3 regions of the Streptomyces uncialis genome follow, and region 3 is predicted to be linked to each of the others. Evidence: predicted binding sites of a transcription regulator. Region 3 holds the regulator's gene; each other region holds the start of a gene.

Region 1 (6,515 bases), 700 kb from region 3:
GGCCAAGCTGGAGGACTATCTGTGACCGACGGCGGGCACGCGGGGCGGTCCGGCCGCGGCGGCCGGACCGCGCGGCGGTGGGTGGCGGCGCTGCTCGCCGTCGCCGCGGTCGGTCCGGGGCTCGGCGGCTGCGCGCAGTCCGTCGACCCGATCGAACGGCTCGGCCGCAAGGCCGCGGAGAAGGTGCGGTCGGCGGCGGGGCCGACCGCGGGCGCCGGTACGGAGGCGTACCGGCGCTGGGGGCTGTCCGCGCCGCCCGCCCCCGCGCCCTCCCCGCGCGCCCTCGCCCTGCCGGACGGGGACGGGGGCGGGCCGCCCGTGCTCGACCGGGTGCCCACCCGGGACCCGGTGGTCTTCCTCGTGTTCGGCGACGGCGCGGGGAAGGACCCCCGGTTCGCCGCGCTGGTCGGTGAACTCCGGCTGCCGGTCACGGTGTTCCTCACGGACCGGGTGCTGGGGCCCGGGTACGGGCGGCTGCGGTCCGCCGGGGCGGACGTGGAGAACCACACGCTCGACCATCCGCATCTGCCGGGGCTGCCCGCGGCCGGGCAGCGGGCGGAGATCTGCGGGCAGCGGGACAAACTGAAGGAGCGGTTCGGGGTGCGGTCGTCGATGCTGAGGCCGCCGTACGGCGCGTTCGACGCGGTGACCCTGCGGGTGGCCTCGGAGTGCGGGGTGTCCGTCGTCGTGCGGGGGCGGGGGGTCGGTGGGGGGCCCTTGCGGGCGGGGGACATCGTGGTGGTGGAGCCGGACGCGGGGGGTGTGGCGTCGCCCACGGAGGCGACGGTCGCCCTCCTCCGGGATCTCCACGCCCGGCGGCTCGCCCCGGCCCGCCTCGCGGACTACGTCTGACTCCGCGGGTCGCCTTCGCTTGCGCTTCCGAGGTCTGTCCGGCGGGGCGAACTTGTCCCTGTGCGGGTCGCTCGGTGGGTGCGCAGTTCCTCGCGCCCCTGGGTACTCGGTGCTGGGCGTACTTCGTTCCTGTGCCGTCGCTCGTCGTTTTCGCGCAGTTCCCCGCGCCCCTATCGGGGCGCCATCTGCTGGTTCTTCGGGTCGGGGCCGGTCGGGATTCTCCGTCCTCGATCCGACACGCTCGGTACGACGTTCAGCGGAGCTACTGAAGAGCATCGGAGTCTGCGGGCAGAGATTCCCGCCCACCCCCTCCCGCAGCCGAGCGAGTCCGCGAGGAGGGTGGTTCCGCAGACGACGGACAACATGATGGGGCGCCCCCAAAGGGGCGCGGGGAACTGCGCAAAAACGAGGGCGACCCGCACCCGAAGTGGCGACCGTAATGGGGCACCACCCAGGGGCGCGGGGAACTGCGCACCCACGGACGTACCCGCACCGGGACAAGTTCGTCCACCCGGACAGACCTCAGAGGCGCAAGCGAAGGCGACCCGCACAGGGACGAAGTGGGCTCGGCGTAAGGGGCCTGGGGGTGGCCTGAGGGGGCGCGGACCGGGGCTGACGGGGGGCGCGAACACCTCGGCGCGACACTTTCGCGTACCGCCCGAGAGGGCGGCGCGTTGGCACTCCGCTTGACCGAGTGCTAATCACAGTCATAGTCTCGGTTCTGGCACTCTCCACAGGTGAGTGCCAACAGCGACGGGCAGATCCGGCACCCGCGACGACGGATCGACCTGGTCGCCACCTCAGACAGTTAACCCCGTGAGATCTCCGAAGGGGGAGGTCGGATCGTGACGACCACCAGCTCCAAGGTTGCCATCAAGCCGCTTGAGGACCGCATTGTGGTCCAGCCGCTCGACGCCGAGCAGACCACGGCCTCGGGCCTGGTCATTCCGGACACTGCCAAGGAGAAGCCCCAGGAGGGCGTCGTCCTGGCCGTGGGCCCGGGCCGTGTCGAGGACGGCAAGCGCGTCGAGCTCGACGTCGCCGTCGGCGACGTGGTGCTCTACAGCAAGTACGGCGGCACCGAGGTGAAGTACAACGGCGAGGAGTACCTCGTCCTCTCGGCCCGCGACGTGCTCGCGATCATCGAGAAGTAATTCACTCAGCGCCGACTCCCCAGAGTCATGTGCTTGTGAGCCGCGCCCCTGGCCGCCCGCGATATGCCGCCGGGTTTCCAGGGGCGCGCCTCGTTCACCGCATTACGCAGTTTCTGAGAGGGCTGAACCGCTCCCATGGCGAAGATCCTGAAGTTCGACGAGGACGCCCGTCGCGCCCTTGAGCGCGGCGTCAACAAGCTTGCCGACACCGTCAAGGTGACGATCGGCCCCCGTGGCCGCAACGTCGTCATCGACAAGAAGTTCGGCGCCCCGACCATCACCAACGACGGCGTCACCATCGCCCGTGAGGTGGAGATCGAGGACCCCTACGAGAACCTGGGCGCCCAGCTCGTGAAGGAGGTGGCCACCAAGACCAACGACATCGCTGGTGACGGCACCACCACCGCCACCGTGCTGGCCCAGGCACTGGTCAAGGAGGGTCTGCGCAACGTTGCCGCGGGCGCCTCCCCGGCCGCCCTGAAGAAGGGCATCGACGCCGCCGTCAAGGCCGTCTCCGACGAGCTCCTCGCGACCGCGCGCCCGATCGACGACAAGTCGGACATCGCCGCCGTCGCCGGGCTGTCCGCGCAGGACCCGCAGGTCGGCGATCTCATCGCCGAAGCCATGGACAAGGTCGGCAAGGACGGTGTCATCACCGTCGAGGAGTCGAACACCTTCGGCCTGGAGCTGGACTTCACCGAGGGCATGGCCTTCGACAAGGGCTACCTGTCGCCGTACTTCGTGACGGACCAGGAGCGGATGGAAGCGGTCCTGGAGGACCCCTACATCCTCATCCACCAGGGCAAGATCGGTTCGATCCAGGACCTGCTGCCGCTGCTGGAGAAGGTCATCCAGGCGGGTGGCTCCAAGCCGCTGCTGATCATCGCCGAGGACGTCGAGGGCGAAGCCCTGTCGACCCTGGTCGTGAACAAGATCCGTGGCACGTTCAACGCCGTCGCCGTGAAGGCTCCCGGCTTCGGTGACCGCCGCAAGGCCATGCTCGGCGACATCGCGACCCTCACGGGCGCGCAGGTCATCGCCGAGGAGGTCGGCCTCAAGCTCGACCAGGTCGGTCTGGACGTACTGGGCAGCGCCCGCCGGATCACCGTCACCAAGGACGACACCACCATCGTCGACGGTGGCGGCGAGTCCGCCGAGGTCACCGGCCGGATCGCGCAGATCAAGGCCGAGATCGAGAACACCGACTCCGACTGGGACCGCGAGAAGCTCCAGGAGCGCCTCGCGAAGCTCGCCGGCGGCGTGTGCGTCATCAAGGTCGGCGCCGCCACCGAGGTGGAGCTGAAGGAGAAGAAGCACCGTCTGGAGGACGCCATCTCCGCGACCCGCGCCGCGGTCGAGGAGGGCATCGTCTCCGGTGGTGGCTCCGCGCTGGTCCACGCCGCGAAGGTGCTGGAGGGCAACCTCGGCAAGGAGGGCGACGAGGCCACCGGTGTCGCCGTCGTCCGCAAGGCCGTGGTCGAGCCGCTGCGCTGGATCGCCGAGAACGCCGGTCTTGAGGGCTACGTCATCGTCTCCAAGGTCGCCGACCTGGAGCCGGGTCACGGCTACAACGCGGCCACCGAGGAGTACGTCGACCTGGTCAAGGCCGGGGTCATCGACCCGGTCAAGGTGACGCGCTCCGCGCTGGAGAACGCCGCGTCCATCGCGTCGCTGCTGCTCACGACCGAGACCCTGGTCGTCGAGAAGCCGGCCGAGGACGAGGGTGACTCCGGTCACGGCGGCCACGGGCACTCCCACTAGTCGCTTCCGCGACCTCAGCAGTACCCAGGCCCCGGGCCCGGACCCCCACACCGGGGGCCCGGGCCCGCAGCCGTTCCCCCCGCCCCCAGGTTTTCCCGGGTTGGCGCACTTGTCCCCGTGCGGGCCGTTCGTGGGTGCGCAGTTCCCCGCGCCCCTGGATGCTGCCCCCTTGCGGTCGCATTTCGGGTGCGGGTCCGCCCTCGTCTTTTGCGCAGTTCCCCGCGCCCCTGAAGGGGCACTCCTCTCCTCCCGCAGTCGCTCGGCTACGGGAGGGGGTGGGCGGGAATCTCTGCTCGCAGACTCCGATGCTCTTCAGTAGGGCAACTGGACGTGTTACCGAGCGTGTCGGATCGAGGACGGAGAATCCCGACCGGCACCGACCCGAAGAACCGGCCGGACGCGCCCCAAAGGGGCGCGGGGAACTGCGCGAAAACGACGAGCGACGGCACAGGAACGAAGTTCGTCCAGCCGGACGGACCTGGGAAGCGCAAGCGAAGGCGACCCGCGGGGAACTGCGCGAAAACGACGAGCGACGGCACAGCAACGAAGTTCGTCCAGCCGGACGAACCTGGGAAGCGCAAGCGAAGGCGACCCGCGGGGAACTGCGCGAAAACGACGAGCGACGGCACAGCAACGAAGTACGTCCAGCCGGACGGACCTCAGAAGCGCAAGCGAAGGCGACCCGCTGGACGGACCCGGCTAACGGGGACCGTACGTGCGGCCCGTGCGGGACGTGACCCCGCCCAGCAAGGGGCGGGGCGCCAGCTTCGCGAGGCCCATCAGCGCCTTGTAACGGGGATCCGGGACGGACACGACCTTCCCGTGCGCGAGATCGGACAGCGCCGCCGCGACCACCTTGTCCGCGTCCAGCCACATCCACCTGGGGATGTTGTCCGTCCCCATCCCGGCCCGCTGATGGAACTCGGTGCGTACGAACCCGGGGCACAGCGCCATGAGCCGCACCCCCGACCCCGCGAGATCCTTCGCCGCGCCCTGGGTGAACTGGACCACCCACGCCTTCGACGCCCCGTACGTCCCACGAGGAAGGAACGCGGCGACCGAGGCGACATTGACCACGGCCCCCCGGCCCCGCTCCCGCATCGCCCCGCTCGCCGCGGAGGTCAGCCGGAGCACCGCCTCGCAGTGCACCTTCAGCATGGTCAGCTCATCGGCCATCGGGACGTCCAGATAGCGGCCCTTGTTGCCGAAGCCCGCGTTGTTGACCAGCAGGTCGACCGGCCGCCGCTGGTCCGTGAGCCGCTCTGCGACGCCCTCGATCCCGCTGTCCGTCGAGAGGTCGCCCGTCAGTACCTCGGCCTCGATCCCGTGCCGGTCGTGCAGCTCGGTGGCCTGCTCACGCAACCGCTTCGTATCGCGTGCCACCAGCACCAGGTCATGCCCCTGGGCGGCCAGCCGCCGGGCGAACGCGGCACCGATACCCGCGGTGGAACCTGTGATCAGAGCCGTAGTCATGGGGCAAGGTTAGTGTCCGCCGTGGTCCCCGGCCTCCGGCGCGCGTGCCGTACCGCCCGGCTCGACCACCACGAACTGGCCCATCATGCCCCGGTCCTCATGGCTCAGCAGATGACAGTGGAACATGTACGGGGTGTCCTCGTCGGCGGTCCCGTCGAACCGCAGGACCAGCCGCATCCGTGAACCGCTCGGGATCAGCACGGTGTCCTTGCGGCCCCGCAGCGCGGGCGGCGGAGTGCGCCCGTCCACGTCCAGTACCCGGAACTGCACGTCGTGGACATGGAAGTTGTGCGGCATCCCGTTGTCGTTGCGCACCGTCCAGGTCTCGGTGGTGCCCCGGGTGACGACCTCGTCGATCCGGTCCATGTCCATCGGCTTGTCGTTGATCCCGGTCAGCGCGAGATCGAAGTGGCGCTCCTTCACGGAGTCCGCCGTGTCCGGGAGTTCCGGTGCGGTCAGCCGGTCCGGCAGGGCGGGGGAGGGGCGCAGGGTCCGCGCCGCGCGCAGTTGCAGGATGTCGAAGGAGTCGTGGCCGCCGCCGAACCGCCGCTCCAGGGCTCCCGCGTAGCCGTCGCGCAGCGGGAAGCTCCGCAGCACGGTCCGCTCACCGGGGACCATCCGTACGACGATCTCCGCGCGCTCACCGGGCGACAGCCGTATCCGCCGCTGCTCCACGGGCCGCTCCAGCAGTCCGCCGTCCGTCGCGATCTGGTCGAAGGCGCGGTCGTCGGGGAAGCCGAAGTCGTAGGTGCGGGCGGTGGAGGCGTTGAGCAGCCGCAGCCGGACCCGCTCGTCGGCGACCTCGCGGTACGGGTCGAGGGTGCCGTTGACCATGACGCGGTTGCCGAGGAAACCGACGCCCTGGAATCTGCGGTGGGCGTGGTCGAACCGGTCGCCGTCGAAGCGGACGTCCTGCACGATCACCGGCAGATCGTCCACGCCGTACCGTTTCGGCAGCGGAAGGCGGCCGGACTCCTCGTCGTCCAGCAGGAACATCCCCGCGAGCCCGCGCTGGACATGCTTCTCCGTCGAACCGTGCAGGTGCGGGTGGTACCAGAGGGTGGCCGCGGGCTGTTCGACCGTCCAGTGCGGGGACCAGCGTCCGCCCGCGCGGACCGTCTGGTGCGGGCCGCCGTCCATCTCGGCGGGCAGCCGCATCCCGTGCCAGTGCACGCTGGACGCCTCGGGGAGGGTGTTGCTCACCTCGACCCGTACCTTCTCACCGCGTGCGGCCCGCAGGGTCGGTCCCAGATGGGCGCCGTTGAACCCCCAGGT
Region 2 (6,515 bases), 2.2 Mb from region 3:
GCCAGCGAGTGCCCGCCCACCTTCAACACCGCCCCCGGGCAGGTGGTCGGGCTGATAGCGGGTGGCGCCGCGGCGCTGGTCACCTCCGCGGAGGGCGCCGAGGACTCCCGGGAGCTGGCCGCCGCCGACCTCGACGCCCTGGAGCTGACCGCCGACGACACGGTGGTCGGGGTCTCCGCGTCGGGCCGCACCCCGTACGCGGTGGGCGCGGTCGTCCACGCCCGGGAACGGTACGGGGCGCTGACCGTCGGCCTCTCGTGCAACGCGGGCAGCGCGCTCGCCGCCGCCGCGGACCACGGGATCGAGGTCGTCGTCGGACCCGAACTCCTCACCGGCTCCACCCGGCTGAAGTCCGGCACCGCCCAGAAGCTCGTCCTCAACATGCTCTCGACGATCACCATGATCCGGCTCGGCAAGACGTACGGGAACCTCATGGTCGACGTCCGGGCGTCCAACGAGAAGCTGCGCGCCCGCTCCCGGCGGATCGTCGCCCTGGCCACCGGGGCCGACGACACCACCGTCGACCGGGCCCTGACCGCGGCGGACGGCGAGGTGAAGAACGCGATCCTCATCGTCCTCGCCGACATCGACGCCCCCACCGCGGAGCTGCTGCTGAGCACCACCGACGGAAGGCTGCGGGAGGCCCTGGCCGCCGCGGGCTGACCCCCGCCCCCCGGCCCGCCCCGCGCCCCCCGCCCGCTCGTCCGCCCGCTCCCGGAGGAACCCGCCCCACGACCCATGACCCCCCGCCCTGACGGGCCCGCACCACCAGCGAGGCGACACCATGGCACCCACGACACCGGACACGAACCAGCGGACGGCCGGGGAGCTCCTGCCCCTCGTCGGGGGCGCCGGGAACATCACCTCGGTCGCGCACTGCATGACCCGGCTGCGACTCGGCGTCCGGGACCGCGCCCGCGTCCAGGACGACGCCGTACGGGCCCACCCGGCCGTCCTCGGAGTCGTCGAGGACGGCGACACGTACCAGATCGTGCTGGGACCGGGCCGCGCCGCACGGGTCACCCGCTGGTTCGAACAGCTCGTCGAGGCGGCACCCGTCACGGTGTCCGCCACGGCACCCGGCACGGCGTCCGGCACCGTACCCGTCACCGCCGACGCGCTCGCGGAACGCGGCGCGGCCCTGCGCGCGGACCGCGCACAGCGCAACGCCACCCCGTTCAAACGGCTGCTGCGCCGGATCGCGGCCGTGTTCGTGCCGCTGATCCCCGCGCTGATCGGCTGCGGACTGATCGCCGGGCTGAACGGCCTGCTCGTCAACTCCGGCCGGCTCCCCGGGATCACCCCCGCGCTCGGCGCGATGGCGTCCGCGTTCCTGGCGCTGCTCGCGGTGTTCGTGGGCATCAACACCGCGAAGGAGTTCGGCGGGACGCCCGTCATCGGGGGCGCGGTCGCCGCGGTCGTCGTCTTCCCCGGGGTCACCGAGATCAGCGCGTTCGGCCAGCGGCTGTCGCCGGGGCAGGGCGGGGTCCTCGGGGCGCTGGGCGCGGCGCTGCTCGCCACGGCGATCGAGAGATGGTGCCGGCGCTGGGTCCCGGAGTCGGTGGACGTCCTGCTGACCCCCACCCTGACCATCCTGCTGACGGGACTGGTGACGGTCTACGGGCTGATGTTCGTCGCGGGCGAGGTGTCGTCCGCGATCGGCAGGGGCGCCGATCTGCTGCTGGCTTCCACGGGCGCGTTCGCGGGGCTGGTGCTCGGCGGGCTGTTCCTGCCGCTGGTGATGCTGGGGCTGCACCAGGCGCTGATCCCCCTGCACACGACGCTGATCGACCAGCAGGGGTACACGGTGCTGCTGCCGGTCCTCGCGATGGCCGGGGCGGGGCAAGTGGGCGCGGCCATCGCGGTGTTCGTCCGGCTGCGGGGCAACCGGACGATCCGCGCCACGATCCGCTCGGCGCTGCCCGCCGGTTTCGTCGGGGTGGGCGAGCCGCTGATCTACGGGGTGTCGCTGCCGCTGGGCCGCCCGTTCGTCACGGCGTGCGTGGGCGGGGCGGCGGGCGGGGCGTTCGTGGGGCTGTTCTCGATGCTGGGGACGAAGGTGGGGTCCACGGCGATCGGCCCGTCCGGATGGGCCCTGTTCCCCCTCGTCCAGGGGAACCGGGGGTTCGGCGTCACGGTCGCCGTGTACGGGGGCGGCCTGGTCGTCGGGTACCTGGCCGGCTTCCTCACGACATACTTCTTCGGCTTCACCAGCCAGTCCCTCAAGGAACTGAACACCGACCCGACCCCGGACCCCGACGCAACCCCGGAACCCGCCCGAGCCTGACCCCCGAACCCCGACGCATACGTTCCCGTGACCGTCCGGGCCGCTTGTTCGTTCCCCGGGCCTGGAGGTCACATCGATGAGTTCACCCGGAAGCACAGCGACTGCGCGTGACTGGACTTTCGTCCTGTACCCGCAACGGCGCCCGAACGAGCGGGAGTCCGACGCTTTCGATCACGCGGCCACGCTCGCCGGTGGCGAGATCGGGTGGGAGGAGGACCCGAGCGGTGTGCGGTTCCCCTGCACGGTACGGGCGCCCTCGGCGAAGGAGGCCGTGATGTGGGCCGTCGAACGGCTCGCCGGGGTGGGCGTACCGGTCTCCGACGTCAGGATGCCGCTGACCGCGGCGTTCGGGTAACGAGGTCGGACAACCCCAGGAGCCGCCCCAAAGGGGCGCGGGGAACTGCGCGAAGACGAGGGCCGACCCGCACCCGACGAACAAGCCCGAAGCGGCAGCATCCAGGGGCGCGGGGAACTGCGCACCCCACGAACGACGGCACAGGAACAAGTACGCCCAGCACAAGGAACCTCGGAAGCGCAAGCGAAGGCGCCCCCCACTCCCCGGAAAACGCCCGCGGGCGGCACCCCCGCTGTGGGGTACCGCCCTTGGGAACCTGCTGGAACGTCCGAGCCGGGAAGGGCTCAGAAGTCCATGTCACCGCCCGGCATTCCACCGGGAGCGGCCGCGGAGGCCTTCTCCGGCTTGTCGGCGATGACAGCCTCGGTCGTGAGGAACAGCGCGGCGATCGACGCGGCGTTCTGGAGCGCGGAACGCGTCACCTTCGCCGGGTCGAGGATGCCCTCGGCGATCATGTCCACGTACTCACCGGTCGCGGCGTTGAGACCGTGACCCGGCGTGAGGTTGCGGACCTTCTCCACCACGACGCCACCCTCAAGGCCGGCGTTGACGGCGATCTGCTTGAGCGGGGCCTCCAGCGCCAGCTTGACGGCGGCGGCACCCGTGGCCTCGTCGCCCTCCAGCTCCAGCTTGTCGAAGACGGCGGCAGCCTGGAGCAGCGCGACGCCACCACCGGCGACGATGCCCTCCTCGACGGCGGCCTTCGCGTTGCGCACCGCGTCCTCGATGCGGTGCTTGCGCTCCTTGAGCTCCACCTCGGTCGCGGCACCGGCCTTGATGACGGCCACGCCGCCCGCGAGCTTCGCCAGGCGCTCCTGGAGCTTCTCGCGGTCGTAGTCCGAGTCGGAGTTCTCGATCTCGGCACGGATCTGGTTGACCCGGCCGGCGACCTGGTCGGCGGAGCCCGAGCCGTCGACGATCGTGGTCTCGTCCTTGGTGATGACGACCTTGCGGGCGCGGCCCAGGAGGTCCACGGTCGCGTTCTCGAGCTTGAGACCGACCTCCTCGGAGATGACCTCGCCACCCGTCAGGATGGAGATGTCACCGAGCATCGCCTTGCGGCGGTCGCCGAAGCCCGGAGCCTTGACGGCGACGGACTTGAAGGTGCCACGGATCTTGTTGACGACCAGGGTCGACAGGGCCTCGCCCTCGACGTCCTCGGCGATGATCAGCAGCGGCTTGCCCGACTGCATGACCTTCTCCAGGAGCGGCAGCAGGTCCTTGACGTTGCTGATCTTGGAGTTGGCGATCAGGATGTACGGGTCGTCGAGGACGGCCTCCATACGCTCCATGTCGGTGGCGAAGTACGCCGAGATGTAGCCCTTGTCGAAGCGCATGCCCTCGGTGAGTTCCAGCTCCAGACCGAAGGTCTGGGACTCCTCGACGGTGATGACGCCTTCCTTGCCGACCTTGTCCATGGCCTCGGCGATGAGGTCACCGATCTGGGTGTCGGCGGCGGAGATGGAGGCGGTGGAGGCGATCTGCTCCTTCGTCTCCACGTCCTTCGCCTGCTCCAGCAGCGCGGCGGAGACGGCCTCGACGGCCTTCTCGATGCCACGCTTCAGGGCCATCGGGTTGGCACCCGCGGCGACATTGCGAAGACCCTCGCGGACCAGCGCCTGGGCGAGGACGGTCGCGGTCGTCGTGCCGTCACCGGCGACGTCGTCCGTCTTCTTCGCGACCTCCTTGACCAGCTCGGCCCCGATCTTCTCGTACGGGTCTTCGAGCTCGATCTCCTTGGCGATGGAGACACCATCGTTGGTGATCGTGGGGGCGCCCCACTTCTTCTCAAGGACGACGTTGCGGCCCTTGGGGCCGAGGGTGACCTTGACGGCGTCGGCGAGCTGGTTCATACCGCGCTCAAGGCCGCGCCGCGCCTCCTCGTCGAACGCGATGATCTTGGCCATGTGAAGTGGTCCTCCCGGACTGAAGGGGGTCCTACCCGCGCCCTTACGGCGTGGGAGCGGATGGTTCGGACCGCGCTGGCGCCCGCGACGGACGGCCTGCGGGGCCGTGCGGTTCCTTGCCCCGCCCGGTCCGCGGGCCTCACCGACCCGGTCCTTCGTAAGCACTCTCACTCGGAGAGTGCTAACGCCAATGATTAGCACTCGACCGGTGCGAGTGCAAGCGGCTCAGCCCCTTCCAGGGCGTCCGACTTCCCGTTCGGTAGCGCGGTCGAGGGGGGTCTGTACGGGTTTTCGACCCCCCTGCGCGCGGGCGCGCGACCCCCGCGGGAAGCGGTACCGGACCGGAGCCGACCGGAACGGACCGGAGCCGGCCGCGCGGGGCCGGGGCGACAGAGAGTGAAGGGGCCCGCCCCCTCATCGGGTGCGGACCCCTTCACCAGGTCGCTTGCCGTCCGTCGACGCGCGCCTCAGACAGCCAAGCGGACCATGTCCGCCTGCGGCCCTTTCTGACCTTGCGAGATCTCGAACTCGACCCGCTGGCCCTCTTCCAGGGTGCGGTACCCGTCCATCTGGATGGCGCTGTAGTGGACGAAAACATCCGCACCACCGTCGACCGCGATGAAGCCGTAGCCCTTCTCCGCGTTGAACCACTTGACGGTGCCCTGAGCCATGCCTAACTCCCCTATTACTGGCCCTTGCACAGGACCGCACTTCGCGGGCCCGGGTCAGACCTCCACCCCTCATCGGCTGGGGGTGTGCGCCGGAACGCGTCGACCGCCGCTGAATGTATCTGTCCAACTGCCGTCTGCAACAGGTCAATCGGACGAGAAATCCGGGCACGACCGATCGGAGATTTCCGGCGAATTGACTTGAATTCAGGGCAAGTCGGGCCCGGCAAATGCCGCGAAAGGAATACTTCGGCAAAGCTCTTTGGCTACTTCTTATCGGCGCGCGGCCAAATAACTCATCTGAGTTCGGCACGGGCGGCGCGGCCTTTTCCCCAACTCTATCGCGTTCAACCCTGGAGAATTGACCAGAGAATCGCCCCCTCCGCGTCTTTCGCGGAGGGGGCGCGGACGGTGACACACCGTGAGCGGTCACCAGGAGTACGGGCGGGGCTCAGCCGCCGGCGACCGCCGGGATGATCGACACACCCGCGCCGTCGGGCGTGGCGGTCGAGAGACCCTGCTCGAAACGGACGTCGTCGTCGTTGACGTAGACGTTCACGAAGCGGCGCAGATTGCCCTGGTCGTCCAGGACGCGCGCGGCGATTCCGTGGTGGTTCTTCTCCAGGTCGGCGATGACCTCACCGAGGGTCGCGCCCTCGGCGGGCACCTCGGCCTTGCCGCCGGTGTAGGTGCGCAGAATGGTCGGGATACGGACGTTGACGCTCATGTGGCGGCCTTTCCGGGTCGGTTACCGGCGGTGCGGGTGCCCCGGCCCACCGGGCGCCCCCGTCCCCCGCCACCGCCCGGACGGAACCGGGACGCGACCGGGTCGGGGCAGGCGGATCGGGGCAGGGCGGTGCGGGGCGGTGCGGGGCAGGACAGGCAGGGCGGTGCGGGACGGGGCGGGAACGGGACCGGGGGGCCGGGGCGGGCGGGGACAAGGAAGGCGGCGTCCCGGTCCCACCCCGGTCACGTACCGGTCAGTCGGTGGCGAGGCCCGCCGCGCGGAACGCCTCCAGGCTGGCCGGGATGGTCGCGGTGGGGCCGGTCGTCGGCTCCACCGCGTCCAGGGTCTTGAGCCCGTCGCCCGTGTTCAGCACCACCGTGGTCAGCGTCGGGTCCAGCAGCCCCGCCTCGATGAGCTTGCGGGTGACACCGACCGTGACCCCGCCCGCGGTCTCCGCGAAGATGCCCTCGGTCCGGGCCAGCAGCTTGATCGCCTCGACGACCGTCGCGTCGTCCACGTCCTCGACCGCGCCGCCGGTCCGGCGGGCGATGTCGAGCACGTACGGGCCGTC
Region 3 (6,515 bases):
GTACGCGCTGATCGTGGAGGACGGCACCCGGCTGGCCCGCCAGATCCGCCGCGGGGAGATCCCCATGACCGACGACGACGTCCACGCCGACCGCTATCTCATCGCCGACGAGACCTTCGCCGCCGCCGGGTACGACTGGTACGAGGTGTCGAACTGGGCGAACTCGCCCGGCGGCCGCTGTCTGCACAACGAGCTGTACTGGCGGGGCGCCGACTGGTGGGGCGCGGGACCCGGTGCGCACAGCCATGTGGGCGGGGTGCGCTGGTGGAACGTCAAGCACCCCGGCGCGTACGCCGCCGCCCTCGCGGAGGGGCGTTCGCCCGGGGCGGGACGCGAGCTGCTGTCCGACGAGGACCGCCGGGTGGAGCGTGTGCTGCTGGAGCTGCGGCTGCGGGACGGCTGCCCGCTGGACCTGCTGCGTCCGGCGGGCCTCGAAGCGGCGGGGCGCGCGCTCGGGGACGGGCTCCTGGAGCGCGCGCCCTTCGAGCGGGGGCTGGCGGTGCTGACCCTGCGGGGACGGCTGCTGGCGGACGCGGTGGTCCGGGACCTGGTCGACTGACCCGCCGCCGGGGCCGTCAGCTCGTGCCGACCGTCACATGGTCGATCAGATGCTCCACCGGGCCCAGCAGCTCGGGTTCCAGGTCCTTGTACGTACGGACCCGGGACAGGATGTGCTGCCAGGCCGCGCCCGTGTTCGCGGGCCAGCCGAGGGCCGCGCACACGCCCGTCTTCCAGTCCTGTCCGCGCGGGACCTGCGGCCAGGCGCGGATACCGACGGACGCGGGCTTCACCGCCTGCCACACATCGATGTACGGATGCCCGACGACCAGGGTGTGCGGGTCGGTCACGGAGGCCGCGATACGGGACTCCTTGCTGCCCGGGACCAGATGGTCGACCAGGACGCCGAGACGGGCGTCGGGGCCCGGGCCGAATTCCGCGACGATCGCCGGGAGGTCGTCCACGCCCTCCAGGTACTCCACGACCACGCCCTCGATACGGAGGTCGTCGCCCCAGACCCGTTCGACGAGTTCCGCGTCGTGGCGGCCCTCGACGTAGATGCGGCCCGCGCGGGCGACCCGGGCCCGGGTGCCGGGGACGGCGACGGAGCCGGACGCGGTACGCGCCGGCCGACGGGGCCCACCGGCCGGGGGGCGGGTCAGGGTCACCGGCCTGCCGTCCAGCAGGAAGCCCCGGGGTTCCAGGGGGAAGACCCGGAGCTTGCCGAAGCGGTCCTCCAGGGTGACGGTGCCGGCCTCCACGCGGGTGACCGCGCCGCAGAAGCCCGTGGTCGCCTCCTCCACGACAAGGCCCGCCTCCGCGACGACCTCGGCGATCGGCCCCTTCTTCTTCCAGGGCGGTGTCAGATCCGGAGAGTACTGGCGCATCCCCCGACGATAGTTCCCCACTCGCGACAGACACCCGTTCCCGGGGTCCCGTCTGCCCGCACCCGGGAGCCGGCCTCAAGGGTCGCCCCAAAGGGGCGCGAGGAACCGCGCACCCCCGGACGACGGCACAGAAACAAGTACGGCCACCCGGCCAGACCTCAGGGGCGCGAGGAACCGCGCACCCCCGGACGACGGCACAGGAACAGGTACGCCCACCCGGCCAGACCTCAGGGGCGCGAGGAACCGCGCACCCCCGGACGACCCGCACAGGAACAGGTACGCCCACCCGGACAGACCTCGAACCACCTGTACAGGAACAAGTGCGCCCGGCACAGCGAACCCAAAAGCCAGCGCACCGATTCAGCGGAGACGCCCCAGCACCACCCGCTGCTCCCGCAAGAACCCCGCGTCGACCACCGCCCCGTGCCCCGGCACGTACACCGCCCCCGCGCCCCCGAGCCCCAGCAGCCGGTCCACCGCGAAAGGCCAGCGCAGCGCCTCCGCGTCGGGGCCCGCCTGCGGTTCCCCGGACTCCTCCACGAGATCACCGCAGAACACGACCGCGGGTTCCCCGGGCACCAGCACCGCGAGATCGTTGCGGGTGTGTCCGGGGCCCACGTCCGCGAGGACGACCACGAGCCCCCCGAGATCCAGCGACAGCGACCCCGTCACCTCCACCCCGGGCGAGGCCAGCGCCTCCGCGGCCCGCGCGGCGTCGTCCGGCGCGACCCCGTGCCGTACCGCGTCCGCCCGCAGCTCCTCGCGCCCCGCGGTCAGCACCGCCCCGATCCCCGCCGCCCCGTACACCCGCGCGGTGCCGAAGACGGACGCCCCCATCACATGGTCGAAGTGCGCGTGCGTCAGCGCGACATGGGTGACCTCGCGGACACGCCCGGGTCCGCCCCGCAGCAGCCGCCGGGTCTGCTCCCGCAGCTCGGCCCCCTCCCGCAGGGTCGACCCCGCGTCGACCAGCAGGGCCGCACGGTCGCCCACGACCAGCCCGACCGTGCAGTCCCAGCCCGGCAGCCGCCGCCGCCCCGCCCGGGGAGCCAGCCGTTCCCAGCCCTCCGCCGCCCAGTCGGTCTCTTCCGTTCTCCGCATACCGTGACGCTAGGTCATCCCCGCAGGACGCACGACGGCACCCGTCCTGAGCCTCGTGTGCCCCGGCCTTGCTACGTGCGCACCCACCGGCCGTACACTGGGCCGGGGAACTCTGGCACTCGACCGTCATGAGTGCCAAGCAGTGGAAAGAGCTGGGGCAGGCGAAGCGGGAGGTGTGCGCGATGCTCAGTGAACGCAGGCTGGAAGTGCTGCGCGCCATCGTCCAGGACTACGTCGGTACGGAGGAGCCCGTCGGCTCCAAGGCGCTGACCGAGCGGCACAGTCTCGGTGTCTCCCCGGCGACCGTCCGCAACGACATGGCGGCGCTGGAGGAGGAGGGGTTCATCGCCCAGCCGCACACCAGCGCGGGGCGTATCCCCACCGACAAGGGGTATCGCCTGTTCGTGGACAAGCTGGCGGGGGTCAAACCGATGACGGCGCCCGAGCGGCGCGCCATCCAGAACTTCCTCGACGGCGCGGTCGACCTCGACGACGTGGTCGGCCGTACGGTGCGGCTGCTGGCGCAGCTCACCCGGCAGGTCGCCGTCGTGCAGTACCCGTCGCTGACCCGTTCGACCGTGCGGCACGTGGAACTGCTGTCGCTGTCGCCCGCGCGCGTGATGCTCGTCCTGATCACGGACACGGGCCGGGTCGAGCAGCGGCTGGTCGACTGCCCGGCGCCCTTCGGGGAGAGCTCGGTCGCGGATCTGCGGGCCCGGCTCAACAGCAGGGTCGCCGGCCGCCGCTTCGCGGACGTCCCGCAGCTCGTGCAGGACCTCCCCGATGTCTTCGAGAACGAGGACAGGGGTACCGTCTCGACTGTCCTCTCCACCCTGCTGGAGACCTTGGTCGAGGAGATCGAGGAGCGGCTGATGATCGGCGGAACCGCCAATCTGACCCGCTTCGGACATGACTTTCCTCTCGTGATCCGGCCCGTCCTGGAGGCCCTTGAGGAGCAGGTCGTGCTCCTCAAACTCCTTGGTGAGGCGAAGGATTCGGGCATGACCGTACGGATCGGTCATGAGAACGCCCACGAGGGGCTCAACTCCACGTCCGTCGTGTCGGTGGGCTACGGTTCGGGCGGCGAGGCAGTCGCCAAGCTCGGCGTGGTCGGCCCGACCCGCATGGACTACCCGGGAACGATGGGAGCAGTACGCGCAGTGGCACGTTACGTCGGACAGATCCTGGCGGAGTCGTAAGTGGCCACGGACTACTACGCCGTACTCGGCGTACGCCGCGACGCATCCCAGGACGAGATCAAGAAGGCGTTCCGCAGACTCGCACGCGAGCTGCATCCGGACGTCAACCCCGATCCGAAGACCCAGGAGCGGTTCAAGGAGATCAACGCCGCCTACGAGGTGCTGTCGGACCCGCAGAAGAAGCAGGTCTACGACCTCGGCGGCGACCCGCTGTCCGCGTCGGGCGGTGCGGGGGCCGGTGGCTTCGGCGCCGGTGGCTTCGGCAACTTCTCCGACATCATGGACGCCTTCTTCGGCACGGCGTCGCAGCGCGGTCCGCGCTCGCGGACCCGCCGTGGCCAGGACGCGATGATCCGGCTGGAGATCGAGCTGGACGAGGCGGCCTTCGGGACCACCAAGGACCTCCAGGTCGACACGGCCGTCGTCTGCGGCACCTGTAGCGGCGAGGGCGCGGCTCCGGGCACCAGCGCGCAGACCTGTGACATGTGCCGGGGCCGGGGTGAGGTCTCCCAGGTGACCCGCTCGTTCCTCGGCCAGGTCATGACCTCGCGCCCGTGCCCCCAGTGCCAGGGCTTCGGCACGGTCGTGCCGACGCCGTGCCCCGAGTGCGCGGGCGACGGCCGGGTCCGGTCCCGTCGCACCCTGACGGTGAAGATCCCGGCGGGCGTCGACAACGGCACCCGTATCCAGCTCGCGGGCGAGGGCGAGGTCGGCCCCGGCGGTGGCCCCGCCGGTGACCTCTATGTCGAGATCCATGAGCTGCCGCACGCGGTGTTCCAGCGTCGCGGGGACGATCTGCACTGCACGGTCACCCTCCCGATGACAGCTGCCACGCTCGGTACGAAGGTGCCGCTGGAGACGCTGGACGGGATGGAGGAGATCGACATCCGGCCCGGGACCCAGTCCGGGCAGTCGATCCCGCTGCACGGCCGGGGTGTCACGCATCTGCGGGGCGGCGGCCGGGGCGATCTCGTCGTCCATGTCGAGGTGCAGACCCCGTCGAAGCTGGACCCCGAGCAGGAACGCCTGGTGCGGGAGCTGGCCAAGCTGCGCGGCGAGGAGCGGCCGACCGGTCAGTTCCAGCCAGGTCAGCAGGGCTTGTTCTCCCGGTTGAAGGACGCGTTCAACGGTCGCTGAGCCGTCGTCCGGCGCCGCGTCGCTGGTACGTGGACGCGGCGCCGGACATCTGTCCGTGACGCGTCGGCGCGCGGCGGTCTGGACCGGCGCCGAACCGGTTCCCGAGCGGTTCCCGAGCGGTGTCCCGGGGGTGGCTTGTCCCCGCCCCCGGCCCTACGGTGCGTACTCGGCCACCCATACTCGTAGAACCGTCAATTACCGCCCTGACCAGCGGAAACAGTGGTCTTTAGAGGGGCTGTCAGTACGCTCTCGCGGCTGAATATGCCAGGCACACGGCTGGATTCGGACTTGCGCGGGCGACGTGACAACATGCCGTCATGTCCTCCGCACTGACCGATCTCCTCCCTCGTCCGATCGTGCAGGCCCCGATGGCGGGCGGTGTGTCCCGGCCTCTGCTCGCCGCCGCCGTGTCCGACGCGGGCGGGCTGGGATTCCTCGCCGCCGGGTACAAGACCGCCGACGGGATGTACCAGGAGATCAAGGAACTGCGGAGTCTGACCGCCCGGCCGTTCGGCGTCAATGTCTTCATGCCCCAGCCCGAGTACGCCGACCCGGCCGTCGTCGCCGTGTACGGCCATCAGCTCGCGGGCGAGTCCGCCTGGTACGACACCGAGCTGGGTGACCCCGACCACGGCCGCGACGACGGGTACGACGCGAAGCTCGCGATCCTCGTGGACGACCCCGTCCCCGTCGTCTCGTTCCACTTCGGCTGTCCGATCCCCGGGGTCCTCGACTCGCTGCGCAAGGTCGGCACCGTCACCCTCGTCACCGCCACCACCCCCGAGGAGGCGCTGGCCGTGGAACGGGCGGGCGCCGACGGGGTGATCGTCCAAGGCATCGAGGCGGGCGGCCACCAGGGCACCCACCGGGACACCACCGAACACGACGGCACCGGCATCGGGCTCCTCACCCTTGTCGCCCGGGTCCGGGAGGCCGTGGAACTGCCGGTCGTCGCGACCGGGGGACTGATGCGCGGCAGCCAGATCGCCGCCGTCCTCGCCGCCGGGGCCGACGCCGCGCAGCTCGGCACCGCCTTCCTCCCCACCCCCGAGTCCGGCGCCCATCTGCTGCACAAGCACGCCCTCACCGACCCGCTGTACGCGCGCACCGAACTCACCCGCGCCTTCACCGGCCGCCCCGCCCGCGGCCTGGTCAACCGCTTCCTGCGCGAGCACGGCCCGTACGCCCCCGCCGCGTACCCGCAGGTCCACCACCTCACCGCCGGACTGCGCAAGGCCGCCGCGCGGGCCGCCGACCCGCAGGGCATGGCCCTGTGGGCCGGACAGGGCCACCGGCTCGCCCGCGAGATGCCTGCCGGACAGCTCATGGACGTCCTGTACGACGAACTCGCCGACGCCGCCGAGACCCTGGCCTTCGGGAGGGCTTCATGACCGCACCCGTCTTCGTCGTCGACGACCTCGCGAGCGTCAGGTCCGGGCCCGGCGGACGCTTCGTCCTCGACGGTCCGGAAGGGCGGCACGCCGTGTCCGTCAAGCGGCTGCGTGCCGGCGAGGACGTCGTCCTCACGGACGGGCGGGGCGCCTGGGCCGACTGCGTCGTCCTCGCCACCGAGGGCAAGGACCGGCTCGTCGTCCAGCTCGACTCGGTCAGCGAGGAACCCGCCGAGACGCCCCGGATCACCGTCGTCCAGGCGCTGCCCAAGGGCGACCGCGGGGAACTCGCCGTCGAGACC

What was found. Region 3 encodes HrcA, which represses chaperone genes, less so after heat shock. Its sites were predicted from a motif close to TTNGCACTCNGNNNNNCNGAGTGCNAA; they were not measured.
Region 1: groES (co-chaperone GroES) is a predicted target of HrcA. The motif match lies at 1,527-1,553, and genes of this name have one in related genera.
Region 2: groL (chaperonin GroEL) is a predicted target of HrcA. The motif match lies at 4,708-4,734, and genes of this name have one in related genera.

Annotation. Positions count from the first base shown of each region.
Region 1 covers NZ_CP109583.1:5,722,329-5,728,843, forward strand. Annotated here, with positions in the region: gene OG711_RS23955 (polysaccharide deacetylase family protein) at 1-25, shown strand, start outside; gene OG711_RS23960 (polysaccharide deacetylase family protein) at 22-852, shown strand; gene groES (co-chaperone GroES) at 1,698-2,006, shown strand; gene groL (chaperonin GroEL) at 2,142-3,767, shown strand; gene OG711_RS23975 (SDR family NAD(P)-dependent oxidoreductase) at 4,467-5,240, opposite strand; gene OG711_RS23980 (multicopper oxidase family protein) at 5,250-6,515, opposite strand, start outside.
Region 2 covers NZ_CP109583.1:4,262,154-4,268,668, forward strand. Annotated here, with positions in the region: gene murQ (N-acetylmuramic acid 6-phosphate etherase) at 1-663, shown strand, start outside; gene OG711_RS17470 (PTS transporter subunit EIIC) at 785-2,287, shown strand; gene OG711_RS17475 (hypothetical protein) at 2,364-2,642, shown strand; gene groL (chaperonin GroEL) at 2,927-4,549, opposite strand; gene OG711_RS17485 (cold-shock protein) at 5,017-5,220, opposite strand; gene OG711_RS17490 (MoaD/ThiS family protein) at 5,669-5,944, opposite strand; gene thrC (threonine synthase) at 6,198-6,515, opposite strand, start outside.
Region 3 covers NZ_CP109583.1:6,417,970-6,424,484, forward strand. Annotated here, with positions in the region: gene hemW (radical SAM family heme chaperone HemW) at 1-559, shown strand, start outside; gene OG711_RS26725 (DUF3097 domain-containing protein) at 576-1,385, opposite strand; gene OG711_RS26730 (MBL fold metallo-hydrolase) at 1,746-2,486, opposite strand; gene hrcA (heat-inducible transcriptional repressor HrcA) at 2,669-3,685, shown strand; gene dnaJ (molecular chaperone DnaJ) at 3,686-4,822, shown strand; gene OG711_RS26745 (nitronate monooxygenase) at 5,140-6,213, shown strand; gene OG711_RS26750 (16S rRNA (uracil(1498)-N(3))-methyltransferase) at 6,210-6,515, shown strand, end outside.